Regions from separate parts of the Butyrivibrio sp. AE3003 genome, predicted to be linked through region 1. Evidence: riboswitches for the same ligand, from Rfam matches in the RefSeq annotation. Region 1 holds a riboswitch; each other region holds the start of a gene.
The links. Region 1 has a riboswitch for cyclic di-GMP ahead of CD00_RS17570 (hypothetical protein). Riboswitches for the same ligand answer to the same signal wherever they lie in the genome.

Region 1 (7,872 bases):
GGTAAGAAGTGAAGCGCTGTCCTTATTCTCTTCGCTGTTAGCAGATGCAGCAAACTCTTTGGTCTCTTTCTCAACTTTCACGATCTCGTCATCACCGATAACCGCTTTGTTAAAGAAATAGCCCTCAAAATTCTTAGCATCCTTCTTGATATCAAAGGAGTCTGTGATAGAAAGTTCTTTTGATTCCGCAATCTCTTTATCATGTGAATCCACATATTTTACTGTTACGATCACATCTTTGTAATCTTCCAGGGATTCAATTGAAGATGCTTCTGTTGATGCTTCGGTAGACATCTCAGATGATGCCGTACTTGCAGCGTCCGATGCTTCTGTTGATGCAGTAGAAGCTAAATCAGATTCTTCCTCTTCTTTAACGGTTGTTCCATTAGAAGCAGCAGACTCAACAGTGTTTTCTTTGTCAGCTTCATCGATCTTTTCCTCTTCAGCTTTCTTCTCTTCACTGTCGTCCTTATTCTCCACAATGGAATCATCAGAGTTATTCTCATCCTCGGGAGTAGCGTTTTCCTCAACAGTAACTTCTTCAGCGTTACTGTTGCCATCACCGTCGCCAGATTCATCACCGGCATCGGCGTCGTCCCCGCTGTCATCGCCCTCCTGATTCATCTCTTCGATCAAACCGCTCTCAAAATCGTCATCAGCCGTTTCCATTACAAGACCAACTGACTGTGCTCCCTCTTCAGTCATCGCAGCAGCAGGTTTGTTAAGCACATACAATGTGATAGAACCTGTAATGATTGCAACGCATAAAACAAAAGCAAGCCATTTCTTGTAATTCTGATGCTTTTTGATGTAGTTTTCTGCGCGGTGTTCATAATCTTTGCGCATATCTCTTATCCTCTTACCCTTTTACCCATTATTGTCTGCTAGTTACATTTTTTGCTTACAGTCCTCCGAATTTGCTGAACGGATAAACTCTAAACACAACTTTCCCGATAAGTTGTTCCTTGGTTACACATCCGACCACGCTACTTCGTGAATCAATCGAAGCACTTCTGTGATCTCCAAGTACAAAATACCTGTTTTCCGGAACCTGATATGGAAATGTCAGGTCAGTCGGTTCAAAACTCTTTTCTACATACGGCTCATCAAGTAATTCCCCATTTACAGATACATTGCCGTCTGCGTCGAGATTGATCCAATCTCCGGGTGAACCCACGACTCTTTTTACCAGAACTTTGTTGTTGTAGTAAAAAGCTATCAGCTCTCCGGGTTCGAATGATGTTCTAGTATAAGCTACCACCAGATCTCCGGTTTCCAGTGTCGGCGTCATACTATCTCCTGTTACTTTTAATACTGCTATGAAAAAGCTGGAAACAAGTACCGCAAGTGCCGCGACTACAACGACTACTATCAACGTATTTCTCAGCACTTTCTTGTATTCCTTTTTGCTGTTTTCCCTTTTCAGTTCGCTTTTTAACTGATCCAGAGAAGGCTTAACCTGCTCCTGCTGCTCCTGCAAAGGATTTGCCTGTTCTTTCTTTTGTTTACCCATCTGTGCTCTCAGTCTTTTTCTCTTTTATATATCCTAGGCTTTTCTATTGCGCCTGAGTATGCTTCACCACGTGTCATCGGTCTGCCCAATGTTCCGGTGTAAGCTTCTTCATGTGTCCGGGCTCTTTCAATGGAACCTGTACGAGACAATCTTTGTGCAACTGCCTTTTCCACAGCTTGATTGACCTTTGCATCTATGTTTTCCATCTGCGTCTTCTCGTACATTGCCATTCTGAGCTTGCTTTCTTTAATGCCCTTCATAAGCTCTTTGTACTCAGCTTCCGCATTCTTTTTAACATTATCAACATAGATGTTGGCTGCTCTCTGAGCTGCTTCCATAATGCCGCCCAACTGAATGGACGCTTCGGCGAGTGACTGCGAGTTTTCAATCTTCTCAAGTGCATCGTCAACCTGTTGTTGTAACTCCGCTTTTTCTCTGGCGAGCCTTGCTTTCAGACCGGTTATGTCCTTGTCGAACTTCTCCTGCATCTGATTCTTTTGTTCATTGAACTTGGCTCTCATCTGTGCCTTTTCTTCGTCGAAACTCTTTAACAGGTTACTTCTTTCTTCCGCAAGTTCCTTAAGAAGTTGTTGCTTCTCTTTCTCGACTTCTTCTTTAATTTCTTGTTCACGCCTCTTAGCTTCGTCGGCCTCTTCCGAGAAGTTGATCATCATCTCCAAAAGTTCCGCTCTGCTTAGTTTTTTTAAATTGACCTCTGCCATTCTCTGTCCCTATACTCTTGCTATTGTTGAGGAATCTCATACAAGTTATCGGTTGCAACGTAAATATAATAAATTAAGATATCGTGCATCCAACCCTGAGGTCTTCGCATGATACCTTAAATAATTTAATAATTATCAGGCAACCGCAAAGTTCTAGAGGCCAGTGTCGATGAAATTACGTTTCCATAGTACGCATCGCAAAAATACTACGATGGTTCATCCTTGAACAAAATCCGTACCGTAACTTGCATAAAATTAGACCGTCTGTAAAAGTGCAGCTCGGTCTTCATCTTGGCGCAGTTAACCCAGCGCCAGCAACTGGCTGTCTGTCACATACGTGATTGAGACCCTCTAGTTTTGCGTCACCGCCTTCCGGCGGCTTTGCCCTTTATTTTGCTAAGTTAAACACGTTATAACGAAAGCGCTAACACAAAAAAATTTTTTCAAAAAAAACTATATTTCGTCATCTCGTAAGATGAATATACCCCATCGGATATTAAAACGCAACCACTTTTTCACAAAAAAAAACACAGTTTCCATAAAAAGAGGGCTGAACCCACGCTCAGCCCTGTGTTACAAAATTTCACTTTCGCAAAAAAAGTTCTTAGTTTCCAATTTACCGTTTCAGACCTCTGAGGATCTGAAGCATCTCATCAGATGTTGTGATCACACGGCTGTTAGCCTGGAAACCTCTCTGTGTCGTAATCATATCAGTAAACTCTTTCGATAAATCTACGTTACTGGATTCGAGCACTCCGGATGTCATATACCCTCCGTCGGCAGTAACATCCACAATCTGCGCCTGTCCCGAATTAAGGGATTCCGCATAAAGATTGTCGCCAACCTTCTCAAGTCCCATGGCATTGTTGAATTCCGCAACAGCTATCTGTGCGATCTTTACAGTCTGTCCGTTGGAATACTTTGCAAACACCGATCCGTTGTCCGTAATGGACATTCCGGTCATACTTCCGTTTGCATATCCGACATTTAACCCTCTCACATCTCCCTTATACGCATAAATTGTAGAGTTGTGAGATGCAGTTGTGCCTGCATAGTTTGTCGTATTTGAAAAGTCTATATTGAGAGGTCCAATCATCGAAGCTCCGCCTCCGAATGACATGGTCACGATTCCGTTTTCGTTGCCCCCTGCACTTATAAGCTCTCCCGAACCCTTGCTGTAAACAAGATTGATATTGGTATCTGTAGTGTTTTGAAGAATATTACCCTCATCGTCCTGTACTGACGCAAGAGAAAGCGAATAAGTATTGTCTGCGTCGTCTCCTCCGTTTGTCAGCTTAAACTTAAGAGTATAAGTTCTTCCGTCATTGCCGAATACTTCAAGTCTGACGTTCTTGCCGTCTGCCTCATCGAAAGTGCCGTCAAGACTATCAATATTCCCTCTGAAATATGATGCGGATGTTGCAGTTCCGCCTATCGTCTTAGTTGCATCAGTAATAAGATCAAGTCTCGTCACATTTGCTCCCGGTCTGATTCCGTCTTCACCCATTACACCCATAACATAATATCCGTTATTCTGGGTTACGAGACTTCCCTGCGCATCGATCGTAAACGCACCGTCCCTGCTAAAATTCCTGGTCTGGTTGTCAGGACTTATCACAAAGAATGCATCTCCTGTGATCATCATATCGAAGGCATTTCCCGTAGTCTGCGTCGAGCCCGACTTCGAGATGTTTGTATAAATTGAGGAAACCTTCGATCCAAGTCCTATCTGAGCAGCATTTGTAGTCGCAACGTTATCTCCCGCTCCGGTTCCGTTCTTTACAGTCTGATAAAGAACGTCAGAAAAACCCGTTGCCTGTGATTTATATGCTGTTGTATTGACATTGGCAATATTATTGCCAATAACATCCATTTCCAATTGATGGGTTGTTAGTCCGGAAACACCTGACCAAAGTGATCTCATCATAGAACACATACCTCCAAGTCACGTTGCATTATCCACTACCTGCTATTTCCTTTATCGGATGCTTTTTTTATTTCCTTTAGAGCAAAATAAAAAAAAGTAAAAGAATTTTTTCAACAATGACTGTGTTCTTGTGCTCATAAAATCAAATTACTTTCTTTTCCATTGATCACCCCTTTCGAACATGATAAACATTCCTCATTGGCATAGTACTGCATACCCATTCGAAATACTTTATTAACATATATTAAAATATTATCACTCATACTGTAACAATTCAATAGTTTTTTATAAAAAAATAAGACCTCCGCCCCGATGGCATCTACATTTTTCACCCTTTCAAGGTATGTAGATCACTGAGCAAAAGTCTTATTTAATATATAGTCATATTCTGTAACAACTGCACGAAACATCAGCCATTTTTCATACTAATCCTGCTGTTAGCCGGAACAGAAGCCGTAATAAACGCATTGGCACCGATAACACTTCCCTCTCCGATTATCGTATCGCCTCCGAGTATTGAAGCTCCGGCGTAAATCGTAACATCATCCTCAATGGTGGGATGCCTTTTAACTCCCTTAAGTGCCTGTCCGCCACGTGTTGAAAGTCCGCCTATGGTAACACCCTGATACATCTTAACATGTTCACCTATTATAGAAGTTTCTCCTATAACGATGCCCGTGCCGTGATCGATCATGAAATACTTGCCGATAGTCGCGCCCGGATGAATGTCTATTCCCGTCTTCGAATGTGCATACTCCGTCATCATTCTGGGAATAAGCGGCACCTTAAGAAGATAAAGCTCATGCGCGATCCTGTTTATAGACGTTGCAAAAAGCCCCGGATACGAAAGAATTATTTCTTCTTTACTGTATGCCGCAGGATCTCCCGAATAGCAAGCCTGAACATCGGTATCAAGGTACTCTCTTATCTTGGGAATCTTTTCAAAAAATTCATGCGTGATCTTCCTGGCTCCACACTCAAGCGTCTCATCACTGGCATCCCTGTAGCTGTCGCTATGTCTGAATGCAATAGCTATCTGCTTGTTCATATTATAGATGACATCCTCGATGACAATCGAGATTCTGTTAGCGTCGCTGTAGCTCTTATACACCTTATCCCTGTAGTATCCCGGATAAATGATCCTTATGAGCTTTATGACGATATCTTTTACAGCATCTCTGTCCGGCTGATTGTAGATATCCATATTGTCAATGTCTCTGCCGTTTTTATAATCCTCGAGAATCAGATTAACAATATCACCGATTCCGCTTTTCATGTTTTCTTTGTCATACTTATAATTGTAATCCATAGCAATTCTCCGAAATGATATTATTCGCTTGACGCTCAAACCATATAATACCATAATAATCGAGAAATTAGGAATTTTTTAGGAGAATATCAATGAATTTTTATTTTGCACCAATGGAAAGCATAACAATGTACCCTCTGAGAAACATCCATAAAGACATGTTCTCGGGCTCTGTTTCCAAGTACTACTCCCCTTTTGTCACAGCAGTAAAGAGTAAACATTTTAAGAACAGGGAAAAAAATGACCTCCTCCCCGTACATAACAAGCCTTTCTTCGAAGAACAGGATTCTTCCTTGGTTGTTCAGATAATGTCGGGCAATTCGGAAACTTTCCTCTGGGCAGCAAAAGAGATAGCTCAGCTCGGGTACAAAGAGCTCAACCTCAACCTCGGATGTCCCGCTTCAACCGTTGTAAACAGGCACAAGGGCGCAGGCCTTTTGGCTGATCCCGACTATCTTGATTCAATGTTGTCAGATATATTTGAGGCAAAAGAAAATACACCTGAATTAAAAGATATTGATATCTCCTTAAAGACAAGACTTGGAATAACCGACGAAAGCGAGTCCGCAAGGCTAATGGAAATATACGCCAAATACCCAATAACCGAATTGACTGTCCACGCAAGGGTAAAAGACGACTTTTATAAGAACGCTCCCCGTCTCGATGCATTCTGCAACAGCATAAAAAGATACAGAGAATGCGGTGGTAAGGCTCCCATATGCTACAACGGAAACATCTTTTCCAAAAAAGACTATGAAAACACTTTATCTTTTATGGAAAAAGAAGGTGTCGCAGATGAAGTAAGCTCAATGATGCTTGGAAGAGGAATTTTGGAAAATCCGGCGCTTGCAAGAGAACTGACAGGCGGAGAAACACTTTCAGCCACAGAACTGAAAGACTATCTGACAAGCCTCTACGCAGGATATGAGGAATACATCCCAGAAGACAGGAACGTTATCTTTAAACTCCTTGAGCACTGGGCATTTATTCATACCCACTTTGAAAACTGCGACAAGTATTTAAAAGCAATAAGAAAAGCCCGCAGCAAGGGCGAATACCTCGCTGCGGTCCGCAATATCTTTGCAAGCTGCAATTTTATATAATAAGAACCTTTATACAGTCTTTCCGGAATCAAGCCAGACTATTCTGTCTCCGTATTCCGCACACTTCTCCGAGTGTGTGACTTGAAGAATGCTGATCCCTTTCTCTTTATTTATCCTTCTAAACAGCTCCATGACCTCGGCTCCGGACTTCTTATCAAGATTTCCGGTAGCCTCGTCTGCAAGAATAAGCTTGGGGTCGCCCATAACAGCTCTTGCTATCGCAACCCTCTGCTGCTGGCCACCGGAGAGCTTTGAAGGATATTGTTTTCTCTTTTCCGTAAGGCCTACTATATTCAGGATATCATCAAGCTTCCTCTTAAGACTTGCACGGCTCTTTCCTGCTACAAGCTGCGGAAGCATTATATTATCTTCAACATTGAGATTCTGCACAAGGTTATAGAACTGGAATATAAATCCGATATCATTAAGTCTTATCTCGGAAAGCTCTTTCTCATTGATATTCGATATGCTCTTTCCGCACACGGATATATCTCCGGCAAACTCTCTGTCCAAGCCGCCGATCAGATAAAGAAGAGTTGATTTACCGCTTCCCGAAGCACCCATAAGTGATACAAATTCCCCTTCTTTTACTTCCATATTAACTCCGTCAAGCACCTTGGTACTAACGGTCTTCGCTGATCCAAACTCCTTTTTTACGTTTTTTACTTCGATTATATTCTTCATTTCTTCATGTCTCCTTGTCTATTCGTACTTTAACTGTTCCGCTATCTTCATTTTCTTTATATCTTTCATCGTCTTTAATATCGTGATGCTGAATGTGATAAATATACCTACTATGAAAATTGCGGTCTGTCCTGCATTAATAAAAAGCTTCATCTCCGTTATTGCCTTCATAGCATTAAAAATGATCACTGTTTCCACAAGACCTATACTTACTCCGAGAGCAACTGCAATAAGTCCCGATAACATCGTCTCTTCAAAGAAAAGCCTAACCAATGTCCCTTTGCTCATAGAGGTTGAAACAAGAACAGCACTTTCTCTCTTTCTGCTCTCAAATCCCACGATCTGATTACAATATATTCCAATAAGTGACAAAGAAACTCCGATAAGTATTATCATGTAGAGAAGTGCCAGCTCACCGGCAGACAGATCCTTAATCTCTTCTATATATTCATCCATAGTATTAACTTTTTCTATTGTGCTGGATGAATAGCTTTTTATAAATTCAGCCGTTTTTTCCGGATTTTCCGTCTTTACATAAGCACTTGCCGGCCTGTTAAAGTAGATCTTTTTATATAAATCCAAAGGCAGCACTATTGTTTTATTGGAACCGTCCG
Region 2 (7,872 bases), 1.0 Mb from region 1:
GAGAATGTTTCATACAGATATGAGAACGGTTCGGATGAAGTTGTAAATAACGTGAGTTTTACAATAAAGGCAGGAACAACAGTCGGAATTCTGGGCGGAACCGGCTCGGGAAAATCAACTCTTATGTATCTTTTGGACAGGCTTTACAAGCTGCCTGAAGAAAACGGAAGTATTTATATAGGAGATATGAATATAGCCGATATCAAAGCGAAGTATTTAAGGAAGAACATAGGACTTGTGCTTCAGGAACCTTTTCTTTTCTCCGGAACTCTTTCAGAAAACATTGGAATAACCAAGAAGGATCCGGATATGAAGGAGATAAGGGAAGCTGCTAGGATAGCGGCGCTTGATGATACGATTCTTTCTTTTAACAAGGGATATGACACCTATGTGGGAGAGCGTGGCGTCACCCTTTCCGGTGGCCAGAAACAGAGAACGGCGATAGCACAGATGCTTCTGTCAAAGCCTCCGATCATGGTGTTTGACGATTCGCTGTCAGCGGTTGATACGGAGACTGACATCAAGATAAGAAAAGCGCTGTCCGAAAACTCAGGGGATTCCACGGTTATAATCATTTCTCACAGAATAACAACACTTATGCACGCCGATAAGATAATCGTGCTTGATAAAGGCAATCTTGTTCAGATGGGAGATCATGACAGCCTTATCAGGCAGGATGGAATGTACAAAAAAATCTACGAAATACAGACGCAGGGAATATGAACGAAGAAAAAAAACGTAAAGCTGCCATTTTTTGGCATACCAAAACTATATCCGTACATTAAGCCTTATCTCAAAAAGATTTTGCTCATGATCTTTTTGGGTGTGATAAGTTCGCTTTTTGACTCAGTATATCCGATATTTAACAGATATGCGCTGGATAATTTTGTGGTAAAAAACACTTTGAAGGGACTTCCCGCTTTCATAATTCTCTATGTGGTCGTGCTGATCGTTCAGGTTGTCGATAATTTCGTTACCTGCGCACTGTGCGGACAGGTGGAGATGTGTATGGACAGGGACCTTAGAAATGCCTCTTTTAACCATCTCCAGGAGCTGTCGTTTGACTACTTTAACAGAAATAATGTCGGATATATACATGCGCGTGTTATGAGTGATACGGGTAAAATAGGCGTTATGGTGGCATGGAGGATGATGGATGTCATCTGGAACGGCTCTTATATCCTGTGGGTTTTTGTGATGATGACCATATTAAATCCAAGGCTTGCGGCTTATGTGCTCGTAATGGTGCCGATCGCTGCGGTGATTGCAATTTATTTCCAGAAGAGACTTCTTGTTCTTAACAGAAAGATCAGGGAGATAAATTCGACCATAACCGGTAATTTCAACGAGGGGATCACAGGTGCGAAGGCGATAAAGTCACTTGTCGTTGAAGGTAAGATTACAGACGATTTTGAAAAAGATACCGAGAAAATGAGAAGGGAATCGGTTCATTCCACGCATTATTCGGCTCTTTTTTCATCACTTATAACGATGCTTTCCACACTTTCGCTTGCGCTTATTCTCTGGAAGGGTGGAAAACTGTCAACCGAAGGATTTATGCAGATCGGAACGCTGACTGTGTTTATCTCATATGCACTTGGTCTTCTTGAGCCTGTGCAGAATGTCATTGTCACAATATCTGAGATGATCGCGGTACAGGTAAATGTGGAGAGACTTTTTAAACTCTTGGAGACGGAATCCGATGTTTCCGATTCGAAAGAAGTAATAGAGAAGTACGGTGATACTTTTAATCCCAAGAAAGAAAACTGGGAACCTCTGGTAGGAGATATTGAGTTTAAGGATGTGTCTTTCAGATATCCTGACGGAGATGAATATGTTCTTGAGAATTTTAATCTAAAGGTGCCGAAGGGAACAAATGTGGCGATAGTCGGCGAGACAGGTGCGGGTAAGTCTACGCTTGTCAATCTTGTCTGCAGATTTTTTTAAACCCACCAAAGGTCAGATTCTTATTGACGGACGTGACGCTGCGGAGAGGTCGCTTCTGTGGCTTCACAGTAATCTGGGATATGTGCTTCAGACTCCGCATCTGTTTTCGGGTTCTGTCAGAGACAATCTCAGGTATGGTAAGGCAGATGCGACGGATGAAGAGATTATGGAGGCGTTAAGGCTTGTATCTGCCGAGGATATAATCAAAAAGATGGAGAAGGGCCTTGACAGTGACGTCGGCGAGGACGGAGGCATGTTGTCAACGGGAGAGAAGCAGCTGCTTTCTTTTGCGAGGGCTATACTTGCAGATCCCAAGATACTTATATTGGATGAGGCAACGTCTTCGATAGATACTGTTACGGAGAGGGCTATACAGGACGCTATAGTCACTGTTACCAAGGGCAGAACCTCTTTTGTTATAGCACATAGGCTGTCAACTATCGTAGATGCTGATATAATATTGGTAGTAAGAGACGGTAAGATTACTGAAAGAGGAAAACACAAGGAATTGATGGCGCTGAAGGGGTATTATTACGATCTCTTTACAAGACAGTTTGATGAACGGAGTTTTAGTCTTATATGATGGATATTGCGGTATTTGCCGATATACACGGCAATCATTCTGCGTTGCAGGCTTGCATTGATTATACGATGGAGAGAGGAATAACGAATTTCATACTCTTGGGGGATTATGTGTCGGATTGCCCGTATCCTCAGAAGACAATGGAACTTATTTATGTTCTCAAGCAGTACTTTAATACCTGCATAATCCGCGGAAACAGAGAAGAGTACCTTCTTAACTACAAGAAAAGAGGCGGAGAAGGCTGGAAAGCCGGATCTTCGAGCGGAAGTCTTCTTTATACTTATAATAATCTTACGGAGAAAGATTTTGATTTTTTTGCTTCGCTTCAGAATCAGGGAATATATGAGATGCCGGGAATGCCGAAATTTCAGTATTGTCATGGTTCGCCCGAGAATACCAGTGAGGTGCTTATCAGAGAAAAGAGAAATACGAAGAGGATACTTGCGCATATGAACACGTCGCTCCTTCTTCACGGGCATGTGCATATTCAGGATGCATATGTTTACAGAGGGAAAAAAAACGGTAGGACCCGGATCTATAGGTATTCCGTGGTTCCATGGAGGAAAGACGCAGTTCTGCATTCTTCACGGAAACGGGAAGACATGGGAAGAAGAGCTTATTCAGCTTGAATATAACAGGAAAGAAATTTTAAAGGAATTTAAGGAGTCGGGCCTTTGCAATATTGCACCTGCCTGGGCCGCACTTGCGATGCACACGATAAGGACGGGAGTAGATCTTACTGAAACAGTTATGCTCCGCGCCATGCGATTGTGCGAGCAGGAGCGCGGAGCAGTTAAATGGCCGGATATTCCGGAAAAGTACTGGGCTATAGCTCTTAAAGAGAACTATATCGATCTTGCGGGAAAAGAGATTCCGCATAAAACAAATTAAGTTGTTGTATCAATTGATACAGATGTGTCGGCGGCAGTAGTTTTACTGCCGTCTTTTTCATATTGTTTAAGCTGGTTATCAAGCCAGTTTGATTTGAATTTCTCGTATTTGTCTGCAGTAACTTTGCTTGTGTCTTTGGTATTTGATGTAGAAGTTACTTTCTTTGAATCTGTAGCCTTGTCGGGATCTGAAACAGAAACGTTTGCAGTGCTTCCTGTTTCGCGATATGCATCAAGTGCTGCCTGATTGCCGACTTTTTTCACATATGATTTCATAAGCGACCTGTAAGAGCCGTTTTTTATGCTTGAATAATCCGAAATAAGATTGCTCATATCGGACATGTAATTGTATGAGCCCGATAGACTGTTAAATATATTTGTGCTCATAACATTGCCCTCCTTGTACATGCGATACATCTGTAAACTCAAAACATCCATGTTTTGAAAGCGACATTTTCTTAACAGTATTATGTAATATAAGTGCTGTGGATGCAATTTATTTATTATTAAAAGAGTATGAAATAATTATGGCAGGTTTTAAGAGGGCTAATTATTGCTATAAGAGGGCGCACATGGTAAGATGTTAATAGGAAGTTTATATAATTAATTTCCTAATAACGTAGCAGAAGAAACAGCAAAAGACAAAAGGGATATTTTTTTATTAATGACAAGAGAAGAGAGAACACAGCATGCACATGCCATAAGTGACAGGTATGTGCCAAGGATAAGTCCGGATGAAACAGAAACCATGAAGGAGATTAAAAAGCTCCCGATCCAGGATATTATTACGATTCATTCAAATGCGTGTTATGCAGTCGAAAAGGGATTATTTGTAGGTATAAGCAAGGATACCTTAAAGAAGAAGGATGCGCACGCAGTCAGATTTGTTAAGGCAATAGACGTACTTAAGAAGATCATAATAGAAAGGCTTAAGTCAGCGGAATGTCTTTGGACGGTTACAGACAGGATAACTCATTCGCCGTTTATCGATGACGGAAACAGGGTCTGGGTTTTTACGGAAAGAGAGTATGCCGATGAATGTGTCGGTTACTTTATGAAACAGTTCAGAACAACATTTGAAGTAACTGAAATACCTCACAGCGATCTGTTCAGATTCTTTGGTATCTCGGCTTATATGCGCGGAGTAGCGGTTTTTCAGGTAGATATCCTAGCATATTCTGCGATATCTATTAAGAGCGAAGAAATAATCCCGGCGCCGGATTTTAGCAAGACGCCTGCAATAAACCGTCCCGTGATGAATCCGGATTTTTTCCGCTCGGTGGCAAAGTTCCAGGAAGAGCGCCTTTACAGTGCCGATTATGACGGGAAAAAAGAAATGCTTAAGAAGCTTGAAGAAGATATAGTCAAAACATTTCGAAGTGCTTCGTTTCTGGTGCCTGTCAAAGGGATGGACCAGATTGCCAAAAGAATTGATGCAAAGGGTTCGGTGAAAAAGGGGACAAAGATTTCCATTCCCTGCCTTTCCAAAGGAAGCGGAAAGAATGAAACTAACGCAACTCCGGTATTTACCGACTGGGATGAATTTAATAAGGTTTATTCCCAGGAAGAGTGGGGCGGCTGGATCTGGAAAGCATCGGATCTTATGGGCGCGCCTGAAGATATGATTGTTGTTAATTCGGGATCGCTTGGCTTTGAGATGTCCAAGGGCATGATCAGAAAAATGCTCGGACGAAAGAAACTTATGTAAATATTTTAGGTATATAAAACCTCCTGTCATTAGAAGTTGGCAGGAGGTATTATTATGAGCTTTTTTGATGTTTTGACATTCAATTTTGGGAATGCTTTGTATCCGGACTTTCATCTTCGGTATCATTCGTAAGAAGCGTGTTTTTCATATATGAATAGTTGATGAGCCTCTCGGCATACTGCTCCGCGATATTATATGCAAAAGATATCTTTCGGATATTTGAATCAATATCGTGCATTGTTATGTTGATCTTGGCTGCCATCATGCGTACGTAGCTTTTGTTGGCGGGATCAAGCTCCATTTTTTCGAACTTTGTCAGGAGTTCGTTGATCTCTTTTCTGCAGCTCTCAAGTTCTTTTTTATGCGATGTAAGTTCATCATTGATGAATATTATTTTAGTTTCCATAGCATTTTCCAATCTTAGAGACGAAGTTTCTCTACATTTTTGTAAAATATATGTTAATAAAATGATTATAAATAATTTTTTCGAATGATGCAAGAGTTTGTGCCATAAAAGTGGATTATAAGGCTGGAATATTTGCAAATAAAGGAGAATGCCTGACATGGAGTGGCTGAGATTGATAATATTTTACAGTTATGTTAAAATTAACATATATAAAACAGGGCAAACATATAGCAATGTATGGGCGCAAAGTCGTAAATCTTTTATATTTATATAAAGAGATGGTTTGACTGCAAAATAGCGGGTTGATCTGCTGTTTGTGCGGTCTTTTTTGTTAGTTGGGGTTTTTGAAAGGGAGTTGGTTGTATGAAAAAAAGAATTTTGACATGTTTAATGGCAACAGTGCTGATGTTCGCACTTTCCGGATGTGATGAGCTACCTGAAATAGAGGGACTGCCCGAAATCGAGGGATTACCGGATATAGAGGAAGTATCCGATATAGGTGAATTTGTTGAGTCTTTTATCAATGATGAAAAGGACATTGACATAGAAGGGTTATTTAGTGAAAGCAGCTCGGAAGAATCATCCGATGGAGCTTCGGGAGAAGAATCGGCTACGGAAGCAACTTCCGAGGAACCTGAGCTTCCTGCCGGTTCTTTTGAATACAACGGAAAAGTTGCTTCAATAAATGATGATATTGAAACGATACTGAGCGTTATCAGTACGGAAGATAATCAGACGGGCGATAATTCCGGAAATATCTATTATATTGATACCGATAGAATGATTCTTTTCACTGAAGAGGTCGATGGGGTTAAAAAGCCTGCACAGCTTACGGTTCATGATGAGAACTTAAAGACTTCCAAAGGCATTTCCGTCGGAAGTACGGAAGAAGAATTAAGAGCCGCTTACGGAGAGCCTTCAAGTGAAGCTGATGAGGGAAGCCATATCATGAATTATGATTTCAAGGACTGCGGAATCACGTTTGCAGTGGATGATAAGATTGTTGCGATTACGTATTTTAAGCCATAAAAAAGTATATGATGCAAAAGAGAGAAAAAAAGAGAATATGAAAGAAAAAACGCGAATATAATAAATATGGTATTATATTCGCGTTTGCACATATAAAGCGAAGTCACTAATATATGTTCTTAGAGGTTAGCACTCAACTTAAAAGAGTGCTAACAATTAAAAAGATTATTCAAACCATCATATAAAGGAGGCATTTGTAATGAAATTACAACCACTTGCAGACAGAGTTGTATTAAAGCAGCTTGAAGCAGAAGAGACAACAAAATCAGGAATCGTACTTCCCGGAGCAGAGAAGGAGAAGCCTCAGCAGGCAGAAGTTATCGCTGTCGGACCCGGTGGAGTAGTTGACGGTAAAGAAGTTACTATGCAGGTTAAGAAGGGTGACAATGTTATCTATTCAAAATATGCCGGAACAGAAGTAAAGCTTGATGATGTAACATATATTATTGTTAAGCAGAACGATATACTTGCTATCATTAAATAATCAAACACATTCGGAGGATAAATAAATGGCAAAGACAATTAAGTACGGCGCAGACGCCCGCACAGCTATGGTGGAAGGCGTTAATAAGCTTGCAGATACAGTCAGAGTTACAATCGGACCTAAGGGTAGAAACGTAGTTCTTGATAAATCATACGGTGCACCTACAATCACAAACGACGGTGTTACAATTGCAAAAGAGATCGAGCTTGAAGATGCTTATGAGAACATGGGCGCTCAGCTTGTAAAAGAAGTTGCTACAAAGACAAACGATGTAGCAGGTGACGGAACAACAACAGCTACAGTTCTTGCACAGGCAATGATCAATGAAGGTGTTAAGAATCTTGCTGCAGGTGCTAACCCCATCGTACTCAGAAAGGGTATGAAGAAGGCTACAGAGTGCGCTGTAGAAGCAATCGGAAAGATGGCTACAAAGGTTAAGGGCAAGGATCAGATCATGAGAGTTGCCGCTGTTTCATCTGGAGATGATGAAGTAGGACAGATGATCGCTGACGCTATGGAGAAGGTTTCAAACGACGGCGTTATCACAATCGAAGAGTCAAAGACAATGCAGACTGAGCTTGACCTTGTAGAAGGAATGCAGTTTGACAGAGGATATATCTCAGCTTACATGGCTACAGATATGGACAAGATGGAAGCAAATCTTGAAGATCCTTATGTTCTTATCACAGATAAGAAGATTTCAAACATTCAGGATATCCTCCCTCTTCTTGAGCAGATCGTTAAGACAGGATCTAAGCTCCTTATCATTGCCGAGGATGTAGACGGTGAGGCTCTTACAACACTTATCGTTAACAAGCTTCGCGG
Region 3 (7,872 bases), 1.4 Mb from region 1:
TGATGTTTTAAAAGATATATTAAATAATAGGATGGATGAGCTATCTGCACCTGAAGTTACGGCTTTCGAGGAGGTTCTTAAGGAACTACATCCAGAGGCACAGAAGAAGGTTATCGGACGTGCCGTTGCCGGAGATGCTGACATAAAAGGTCTTATTAAGGGGATTACTAAGTCTGTCGGAGCCGAAGGTAAATTTGGCGTTGATGTATATGATATTGCAACTTCAGATAATGATAAAGGTTCTAAAAGAGTAGCAGGGTTTAAGCTAGTGCAGGATGTTGAGACTACGTTCGCGACTTGGGCGAGCACACTAGTTTACAGTGGAGATATAAAAAAAGCAAATGGTATGCTTTTTTCGAGTGCTAAAAAGGGAAGTTTTCTTGAACTTATTTCTGAAAAAGGTGCTGAATTAAAAAACGTAAGCAGAGGAGAAGTTGCAAAAAGATCTTTAAAGTATGATGCAGAGTCATATTTATTCAAGAATGTAAAAAAAGCTGGGGCTGAAGCTATAGAAAATGCTGATGACTTAACTGGACAAGCATTAAAAAATGTAGGAAGAGAAGCAGAACGTGCTGCAAAACTAAAGAATTTTAAAGCAGGAGTAAAGTGGGCTGGAGCCATTGCGGATTTTGCATTTAATGTGGTTGATAATTTTGAAGAACAGGAACAGGCACGCATATCAGGTGTTGAGATGACAAATGGAAGAGTAGTGGCTGAGTCAGTAATTGAAACAGGAGTAGATGTAGTTTTATCAATTGGTGGAACTGCATTGGCAGGATTTATACTCGGGTCAGGTGCACCGGTCTTGGCAGTAGGAGCTGTTAGCGTAGGTGTGGTTTGGGCGGCAAATTCTCTCATGGAGATGGCAATCGGAAAAGATATAGCAGAACTTGCTTCTGATGCATTGTGTGATGCTCCAAAAGCAGTGGTAAGTTTTACATCAGAAGTATTTGGGGGTTAAGTTATGTATATAGTAACGATAGCAACAATAATAGCATTGGAACTTCTAATAGCTACATTTGCTTTTATACTTAGAGTTATTCCGTTAAAGAATTACCATAAAAATATTGCCAAAGTACAGATTGCCTTACTGGGAATAGCTTCTTTACTGGGAGCGTTTGTTTGTATATATATAATGACTACTTCTAATCCATCAATGTTTGATGAGAGCAGGTGGGATATAGAGCTTGCAGGAACATTCTTTTTTTTATATTTTATATTGTTTGCGGGATCTGTATATCGATATTTCTCAGAAAAAAATATAAGGAATAATAAAGAAAAGATTTTTGAACTAAAAGCCACAGAATACAAGATAATAAAATATACGGATTTAATGCTGGGAAATTATGCTTTTATGCCGAATGTAAAATCTTATTGCGAATTTGAAGGAGGCAGAATTTTATTTACACAAAATATGCCTGCAAAGGAAAAAGATTGTGCATTTACATGTATAAGAATAAAAAAAGGGATATATGAATGTGTTTCATATGAGCTTTTATCCGGCGAAAAAGAAGGTAACTCTTTCGAAATTATTAAAAGGATACTTTTTTTTGTTGCTGCGATCGAAGCATGCTTGTTTGTAATATATATATCTCAATTATCAATTGTTGATATAAATATTGTTGGTCGATTGGCTGGTGGGATAGGTTTGATTCTATTTGGAGCTGCTACACTTGGATTGCTAAGAGGGGCGAGGGGAATATTATCAATGTTATTGCGGTTGCTTTCATATGCTTTAATTTTGACAGGTATAATTAATCTTTTTATGTAAAGTGCGTTGAGTGAAATATAGCTGAAGTGAAATTGCAGAATGATAAATTTCATTATGGACTTTAATCGGACCTTACGGTATAATTACTCTGTTTTAATAAAAAAAGAACTATATATAGATAATTATTGGCAAAATTAGAGAAATCTAATGACGCAAAGCTATAGGGTCCGAAAGGACAGCCAGTTGCAATTGATCTGATAGCGATGCGTAAGTATCGCTATTTTTTATTTGGAAAAATCTAGAAAAAAGGAATTACGTGCAAGCAATGAGAAAGAAAAGTATTACTATGGCAATCGCAGTGCCGGTGCTGTGCGCAACAATCATCGGATATGGAGATAATTCATCATCACCTGAAGAAGTTTTTGTACATATGGAAGAAACATTTGCTCCGGGAGATCAGGAAGGAATTACCGAAACAGTTGAAGCTGGCGCAGAAGTGGTGAATCCTGTTGAAGATAATGCAGTTACAGAGGAAGTTGTAAGCGAAGCACCTGTTGCTGAAGCTCCGGCTCCGGCGCCTGAAAATATAGCTTGGGCAAGCATCGGTCATGAAGATATCATGCTGTATCCCGCTAATGAGGATGCAAATAACGTAAATGCGAGAGTCGCATGCGGATATATAAACGGATATATTGTAAAACCGGGAGAGACATTCTCATACGCAAGCACGATCGGAAGGGGAACACCACCTGAAAAAGGATATGTTATAGCACATGTTGTCGGAGGATATGATTACGGCGGAGGCGTATGTAAGATAAGCAGCGCTCTTTACCACGCAGCAATGAATGCCGGTTGCAAGATTGTTGAAAGACACAATCATTCAAAACCTGTTGACTACTATAAGCAGGGAGATGATGCAGCTATTGCATACAAAACCAGAAAAGACTTCAGGTTCAGGAATATATTTGACCATGATGTTATGATACAGGCAGCTTACGATGAAACCGGATATCATCTTGATATCCTTGCACCGCAGCCTGCAGGAATGCCTGTCGCACCTGCTCCTCAACCTGAAGGAACACCGGTTGTTCTTGCACCACAGCCTGAAGGAACACCGAATACTCCTGATCCTCAGCTTTAAAAAATTGATTTACGATTAAAAATAGAAAGCACCTCTTTCTTGGATGATGGTTCTAAACCAGATCCGGTGATGAAAGAAGGTGCTTTTTTAATCTTAAATAACTATAAAATCAATTGAACACAATTTTTTTTAGTTATATAATACTTGATTGAAGATTACAACAGGAGAGAGACTATGATAAAAACGTTAGGTAAAGAACTAAAAGAATATAAGCTCGTATCCGTTTTGACGCCGCTTTGTATGATCGGTGAAGTTGCGGCGGAGATGATCATCCCAAAGCTTATGGGAAAGATTGTCGACAACGGTATATACGGAGAGAACATGGCGTATATTTTCAGAGTGGGCATTATGATGCTTTTGATCGCTCTGTTTGGACTCGCTGCGGGACTTGGAGGAGCGTATTACGGATCGAAGGCGTCCACAGGTCTTGCAAAGAACCTCAGAAAGGCTATGTTCGATAATATTCAGACTTTTTCTTTTTCCAATATAGACAAATTCTCTACATCGGGCCTTGTAACAAGGCTTACAACCGATGTCACCAATATTCAGAATGCATATATGATGCTTCTCAGAATGGCAATGAGAGCGCCGGCGACTGTTATTGGCGCGATGATCATGTCATTTATGATCAACCCCAAGCTTGCTACGATCTATCTCGTGGCTGTAGGTGTTCTTGCCGCGTTCATGGCTATTATCATGAGTAAGGCGACTGTTTATTTCAAAGAAGTTTTTGAAAAATATGATGAACTCAATGAGAGTGTTCAGGAGAATGTTTCCGCGATCAGAGTGGTAAAGGCTTATGTTCGTGAGGACTATGAGAATGATAAGTTCAAAAAAGCTGCCGGAAACATTTACAACATGTTTGTAAGAGCTGAGATGAACGTTATTAAGATGGGACCTATGATGACGGCTACCGTTTATGTGTGCATCCTTCTGATAAGCTGGGTCGGCGCGCACATGATCGTTGCGGGAAGCCTTACAACAGGTGAACTCATGGGACTTTTGGCTTATTGCATGAATATCCTTATGAGTATGATGTTCCTTGCAATTATCTTTGTTATGCTCACTATGGCACAGGCAAGCGGAAAGCGTATCGCAGAAGTTTTGGAAGAGACACCCGATATCACAAATAAGCCAAACGCGATCACAGCAGTTCCCGATGGAAGCATCAGTTTTGAGCATGTAATTTTTGCATACAATACGACTTCGGAAGAGCCTGTTTTAAAAGACATCAATATTGATATCAAGTCAGGTGAAACAATCGGAATTATCGGTGGAACAGGATCTGCCAAGTCTTCTTTGGTTAACCTTATCAGCAGACTTTATGATGTAACTGAAGGTGCCGTTAAGGTAGGTGGAATCGATGTAAGAGATTATGATATGGAGACACTCAGGGATCAGGTTTCCGTGGTGCTTCAAAAGAATGTTCTTTTCTCCGGAACTATAATAGAAAACCTCAGATGGGGCGATAAGAACGCGACAAAAGAGGATTGCATAAGAGCCTGCAAGATGGCTTGTGCAGATGAATTTATTGAGAGAATGCCCGATGGATATGACACATATATAGAGCAGGGCGGTGCCAATGTATCAGGTGGTCAGAGACAGAGACTTTGTATTGCAAGAGCGCTTCTTAAAAAGCCCAAGATACTTATTCTCGACGATTCAACAAGTGCGGTTGATACCGCTACGGATGCCAAGATCAGAAAGGCGTTCGCAGAGGAAATACCCGGAACTACCAAGCTTATCATTGCACAGAGAATCGCGTCCGTTCAGGAATGCGACAGGATAATCGTCATGGATGACGGTCAGATCAGCGGTTTTGGAACACACAAAGAGCTTCTTGAGAATAACACTATTTACAGAGAAGTATACGAATCGCAGACCGGTGGTGCAAATGCGGACTTTGATAAGCAGGCTTAAGGAGGATTCATTATGGCAGAAGAAGCAAAAGAGATAAAAGTAGGGCCGGGCGGCGGTAACAGACGCGGCATGCCAAAGCCTAAGATTGAAAATCCCGGAGCTCTTTTTAAAAGGCTCATGGGTTATGTATTTAGATATTATCCTGTGCACATGGTTACTGTTTTGGTGTGCATACTTATAACGGTTGCCTCAAATATTCAGGGAACATTTTTTACAAAAAGTCTTATTGACTCGTATATACAGCCAATGCTCGACAGCGGAAGCAATGATTTCGGGCCGCTTCTTGGTGCTATAGGAAGAGTTGCGATTTTCTATGCTCTCGGTGCATTGTCGGCATACGTTCAGTCAAGAGTAATGGTATATATCAATCAGGGAACGCTCAGAAGACTTCGTGAGGAGCTTTTTACCCATATGGAAAGCCTTCCCATCAAGTATTTTGATACAAATGCGCACGGCGATATCATGTCAATTTATACAAACGATATCGACACGCTCAGACAGATGATAAGCCAGAGTATTCCCCAGCTTATCAACAGCGGAATTACGATTGTCAGCGTGCTTGTTTCAATGTTTATTCTTAGTATACCGCTTACTTTTGTGACTCTTGCTATGGTCGGAGTTATGCTTTTTTGCTCAGCTATGGCTACCAAGGCTTCGGGAAAAAACTTTGTGGAGCAGCAAAAGAACCTCGGTGCGCTTAACGGTTACATTGAAGAGATGATGACGGGACAGAAGGTGGTTAAGGTATTTAATCACGAGTCTGAGAGTATTGTGAAGTTTGATGAGCTCAATGAAGCTCTTTGCAGCAGTGCATTTAAGGCTAATGCTTTTTCGGGATCGCTTGGCCCCATCAACGCGCAGCTTGGTAATACAAGCTACGTTATCTGCGCGATGGTCGGCGGTGCGATAGCTCTTTCTGATAATATTGCCGTAGGCTTTACAGTTGGTGCGCTTGCATCCTTCCTTACATTTAACAGAAATTTCAGTATGCCGATAAACCAAGTCAGCATGCAGCTTAATTCGATAGTTATGGCTCTTGCCGGTGCGGATCGTATCTTTAAGCTTCTCGATGCACAGCCTGAGACAGATGACGGCTACGTAATGCTTGTCGATGCGATTGAGGAGAACGGCGAGATAAAAGAGGCCGATCATCATACGGGTCACTGGGCTTGGAAGCACTATCACAAGGCTACCGATACGACAACTTACCAGCCGATGGAGGGTGATGTAACTTTCAACGGCGTGGACTTTGGTTATACGGATGAAAAGATGGTTCTTCATGATATCGTTCTTCATGCAACACCCGGACAGAAGATTGCTTTTGTAGGTTCTACGGGAGCAGGAAAAACCACGATAACAAACCTGATCAACAGATTCTATGATATTCAGGACGGTAAGATCAGATATGACAACATCAATATCAATAAGATAAAAAAAGCGGACCTTCGCCGCTCGCTCGGAATAGTGCTTCAGGATACGCATTTATTTACTGGTACGGTTAAGGACAACATCAGATATGGCAAGCTTAATGCAACTGATGAGGAAGTAATCGCAGCAGCCAAGCTTGCAAATGCACACAGCTTTATCAAGAGGCTTCCTGAAGGCTATGACACTATGCTTACAGGTGATGGAGCCAATCTGTCACAGGGACAGCGTCAGCTCCTTGCTATTGCAAGAGCAGCTATTGCAGATCCTCCGGTACTTATCCTTGATGAAGCTACATCTTCGATTGATACGAGAACAGAGAAGATTGTTCAGGACGGTATGGACAGGCTTATGAAGGGCAGAACGACCTTTGTAATTGCACACAGGCTTTCAACCGTCAAGAACAGTGATTGCATAATTGTCCTTGAGCAGGGACGCATCGTAGAGCAGGGTACGCACGACGAACTCATCGCCAAGAAGCAGAGATATTACCAGCTCTATACAGGCATGAAATCGGAGACTGCGTAAAGTATAGTTAGGCCGAGATTTTGTATATTAGTATAAAAATATTTTCTTGACATGTAGTCATTGCGTATATTACAATTCGTTTGTGATGCACGCAGTGACTACATTTTTTGTGAGGATTTATGAGAACTGAGAAATATAACATAGAGGGTATTGAAGTCGAAATTGAGATAGCAGACAGAAGCGATGAGGACATAGAGCGTACCAGGACTGCGTATGCTTTTAAGGCAATCAGAGAATTCTCGGGAATGAACAGAAAGCAATTTTCGGAGTGGCTTGAAATTCCGTACAGGACGATGCAGGAGTGGGAACTTGGACGTCGTGTTATGCCGGAATATGTTCTTAAGCTGATTGCATATAAGGTTGCAAATGAGAAGAGGAGACAGTGTTGAAGTTTTAAATTATGGGGAAGAAAGATATATTGACTAAACAATATCTTGCACAGGATGATGTTTTTGCCGATGCATTTAATTACTATTTTTTTTGACGGGGAAGAGGTAATTAAGCCTGGAGAGCTAAAAGAGCAGGATGCTGCGGAATTAGCGGCAATTGATAAGATGAATAAAGTGTTTACCAGCCAGAAGATGCGTGATGTTTTAAAAATATGCAATATCAAGCGCAGTAAATATGCAACGATGGTTCTTTTGGGAATAGAAGGGCAGACCAATATTCATTATGCTATGCCGGTAAGGGATTATTTATATGATGCACTTAATTATGCTTCTCAGGTTGAGAACATTAGAAAGCAGCATGAAGATAATAAGGATTTATCAGGAGATGAAAGGATATCCGGTTTTTCCAGAGAAGATCATATCCTTCCGGTTATAACACTTTGTATTTGTTTTGATAAGAAAAAATGGGATGCTCCCAGGTCGCTTTTCGATATGTTTGGGGATATGGATCCGAGAATTGCCAAATATGTTGATGATTACAGGCTTAATTTAATAACGCCTGATGAGATAGAGGATTTTAAGAAGTTTTCATCAGAACTTGGCAAGGTTATGGAAATAATACATATTTCAGATGACAGTGAGAAACTGCATGATATAATAATGTCAGGAAGCGATGAATTAAAGGTAAAGACCGTCGAGATGATAAATATGTTTGCCGGTACCAGAATTTCTACAGATAATGCGAAAGGAGGGCAAGT

Region 2: it holds a riboswitch for cyclic di-GMP, as region 1 does, so the genes downstream of both, CD00_RS0102480 (hypothetical protein) here and CD00_RS17570 (hypothetical protein) in region 1, are expected to answer to the same signal.
Region 3: it holds a riboswitch for cyclic di-GMP, as region 1 does, so the genes downstream of both, CD00_RS18935 (VanW family protein) here and CD00_RS17570 (hypothetical protein) in region 1, are expected to answer to the same signal.

The regions. Positions count from the first base shown of each region.
Region 1 is NZ_JMLX01000001.1:1,503,190-1,511,061, forward strand. It holds gene CD00_RS0107195 (hypothetical protein) at 1-846, opposite strand, end outside; gene lepB (signal peptidase I) at 902-1,513, opposite strand; gene CD00_RS17570 (hypothetical protein) at 1,522-2,235, opposite strand; cyclic di-GMP riboswitch class I at 2,546-2,631, opposite strand; gene CD00_RS0107210 (flagellar hook protein FlgE) at 2,852-4,162, opposite strand; gene epsC (serine O-acetyltransferase EpsC) at 4,572-5,471, opposite strand; gene CD00_RS0107220 (tRNA dihydrouridine synthase) at 5,564-6,574, shown strand; gene CD00_RS0107225 (ABC transporter ATP-binding protein) at 6,584-7,258, opposite strand; gene CD00_RS0107230 (ABC transporter permease) at 7,277-7,872, opposite strand, start outside.
Region 2 is NZ_JMLX01000001.1:500,502-508,373, forward strand. It holds gene CD00_RS16925 (ABC transporter ATP-binding protein) at 1-723, shown strand, start outside; gene CD00_RS16930 (ABC transporter transmembrane domain-containing protein) at 811-1,947, shown strand; gene CD00_RS20855 (ABC transporter ATP-binding protein) at 1,928-2,530, shown strand; gene CD00_RS16935 (metallophosphoesterase family protein) at 2,527-3,159, shown strand; gene CD00_RS19030 (hypothetical protein) at 3,239-3,421, shown strand; gene CD00_RS0102465 (hypothetical protein) at 3,418-3,807, opposite strand; gene CD00_RS0102470 (SseB family protein) at 4,085-5,128, shown strand; gene CD00_RS0102475 (hypothetical protein) at 5,208-5,534, opposite strand; cyclic di-GMP riboswitch class I at 5,743-5,829, shown strand; gene CD00_RS0102480 (hypothetical protein) at 5,898-6,563, shown strand; gene CD00_RS0102485 (co-chaperone GroES) at 6,763-7,047, shown strand; gene groL (chaperonin GroEL) at 7,073-7,872, shown strand, end outside.
Region 3 is NZ_JMLX01000001.1:118,518-126,389, forward strand. It holds gene CD00_RS0100525 (hypothetical protein) at 1-961, shown strand, start outside; gene CD00_RS0100530 (hypothetical protein) at 965-1,771, shown strand; cyclic di-GMP riboswitch class I at 1,889-1,962, shown strand; gene CD00_RS18935 (VanW family protein) at 2,037-2,852, shown strand; gene CD00_RS0100540 (ABC transporter ATP-binding protein) at 3,027-4,772, shown strand; gene CD00_RS0100545 (ABC transporter ATP-binding protein) at 4,785-6,725, shown strand; gene CD00_RS0100550 (helix-turn-helix domain-containing protein) at 6,845-7,114, shown strand; gene CD00_RS16640 (hypothetical protein) at 7,184-7,872, shown strand, end outside.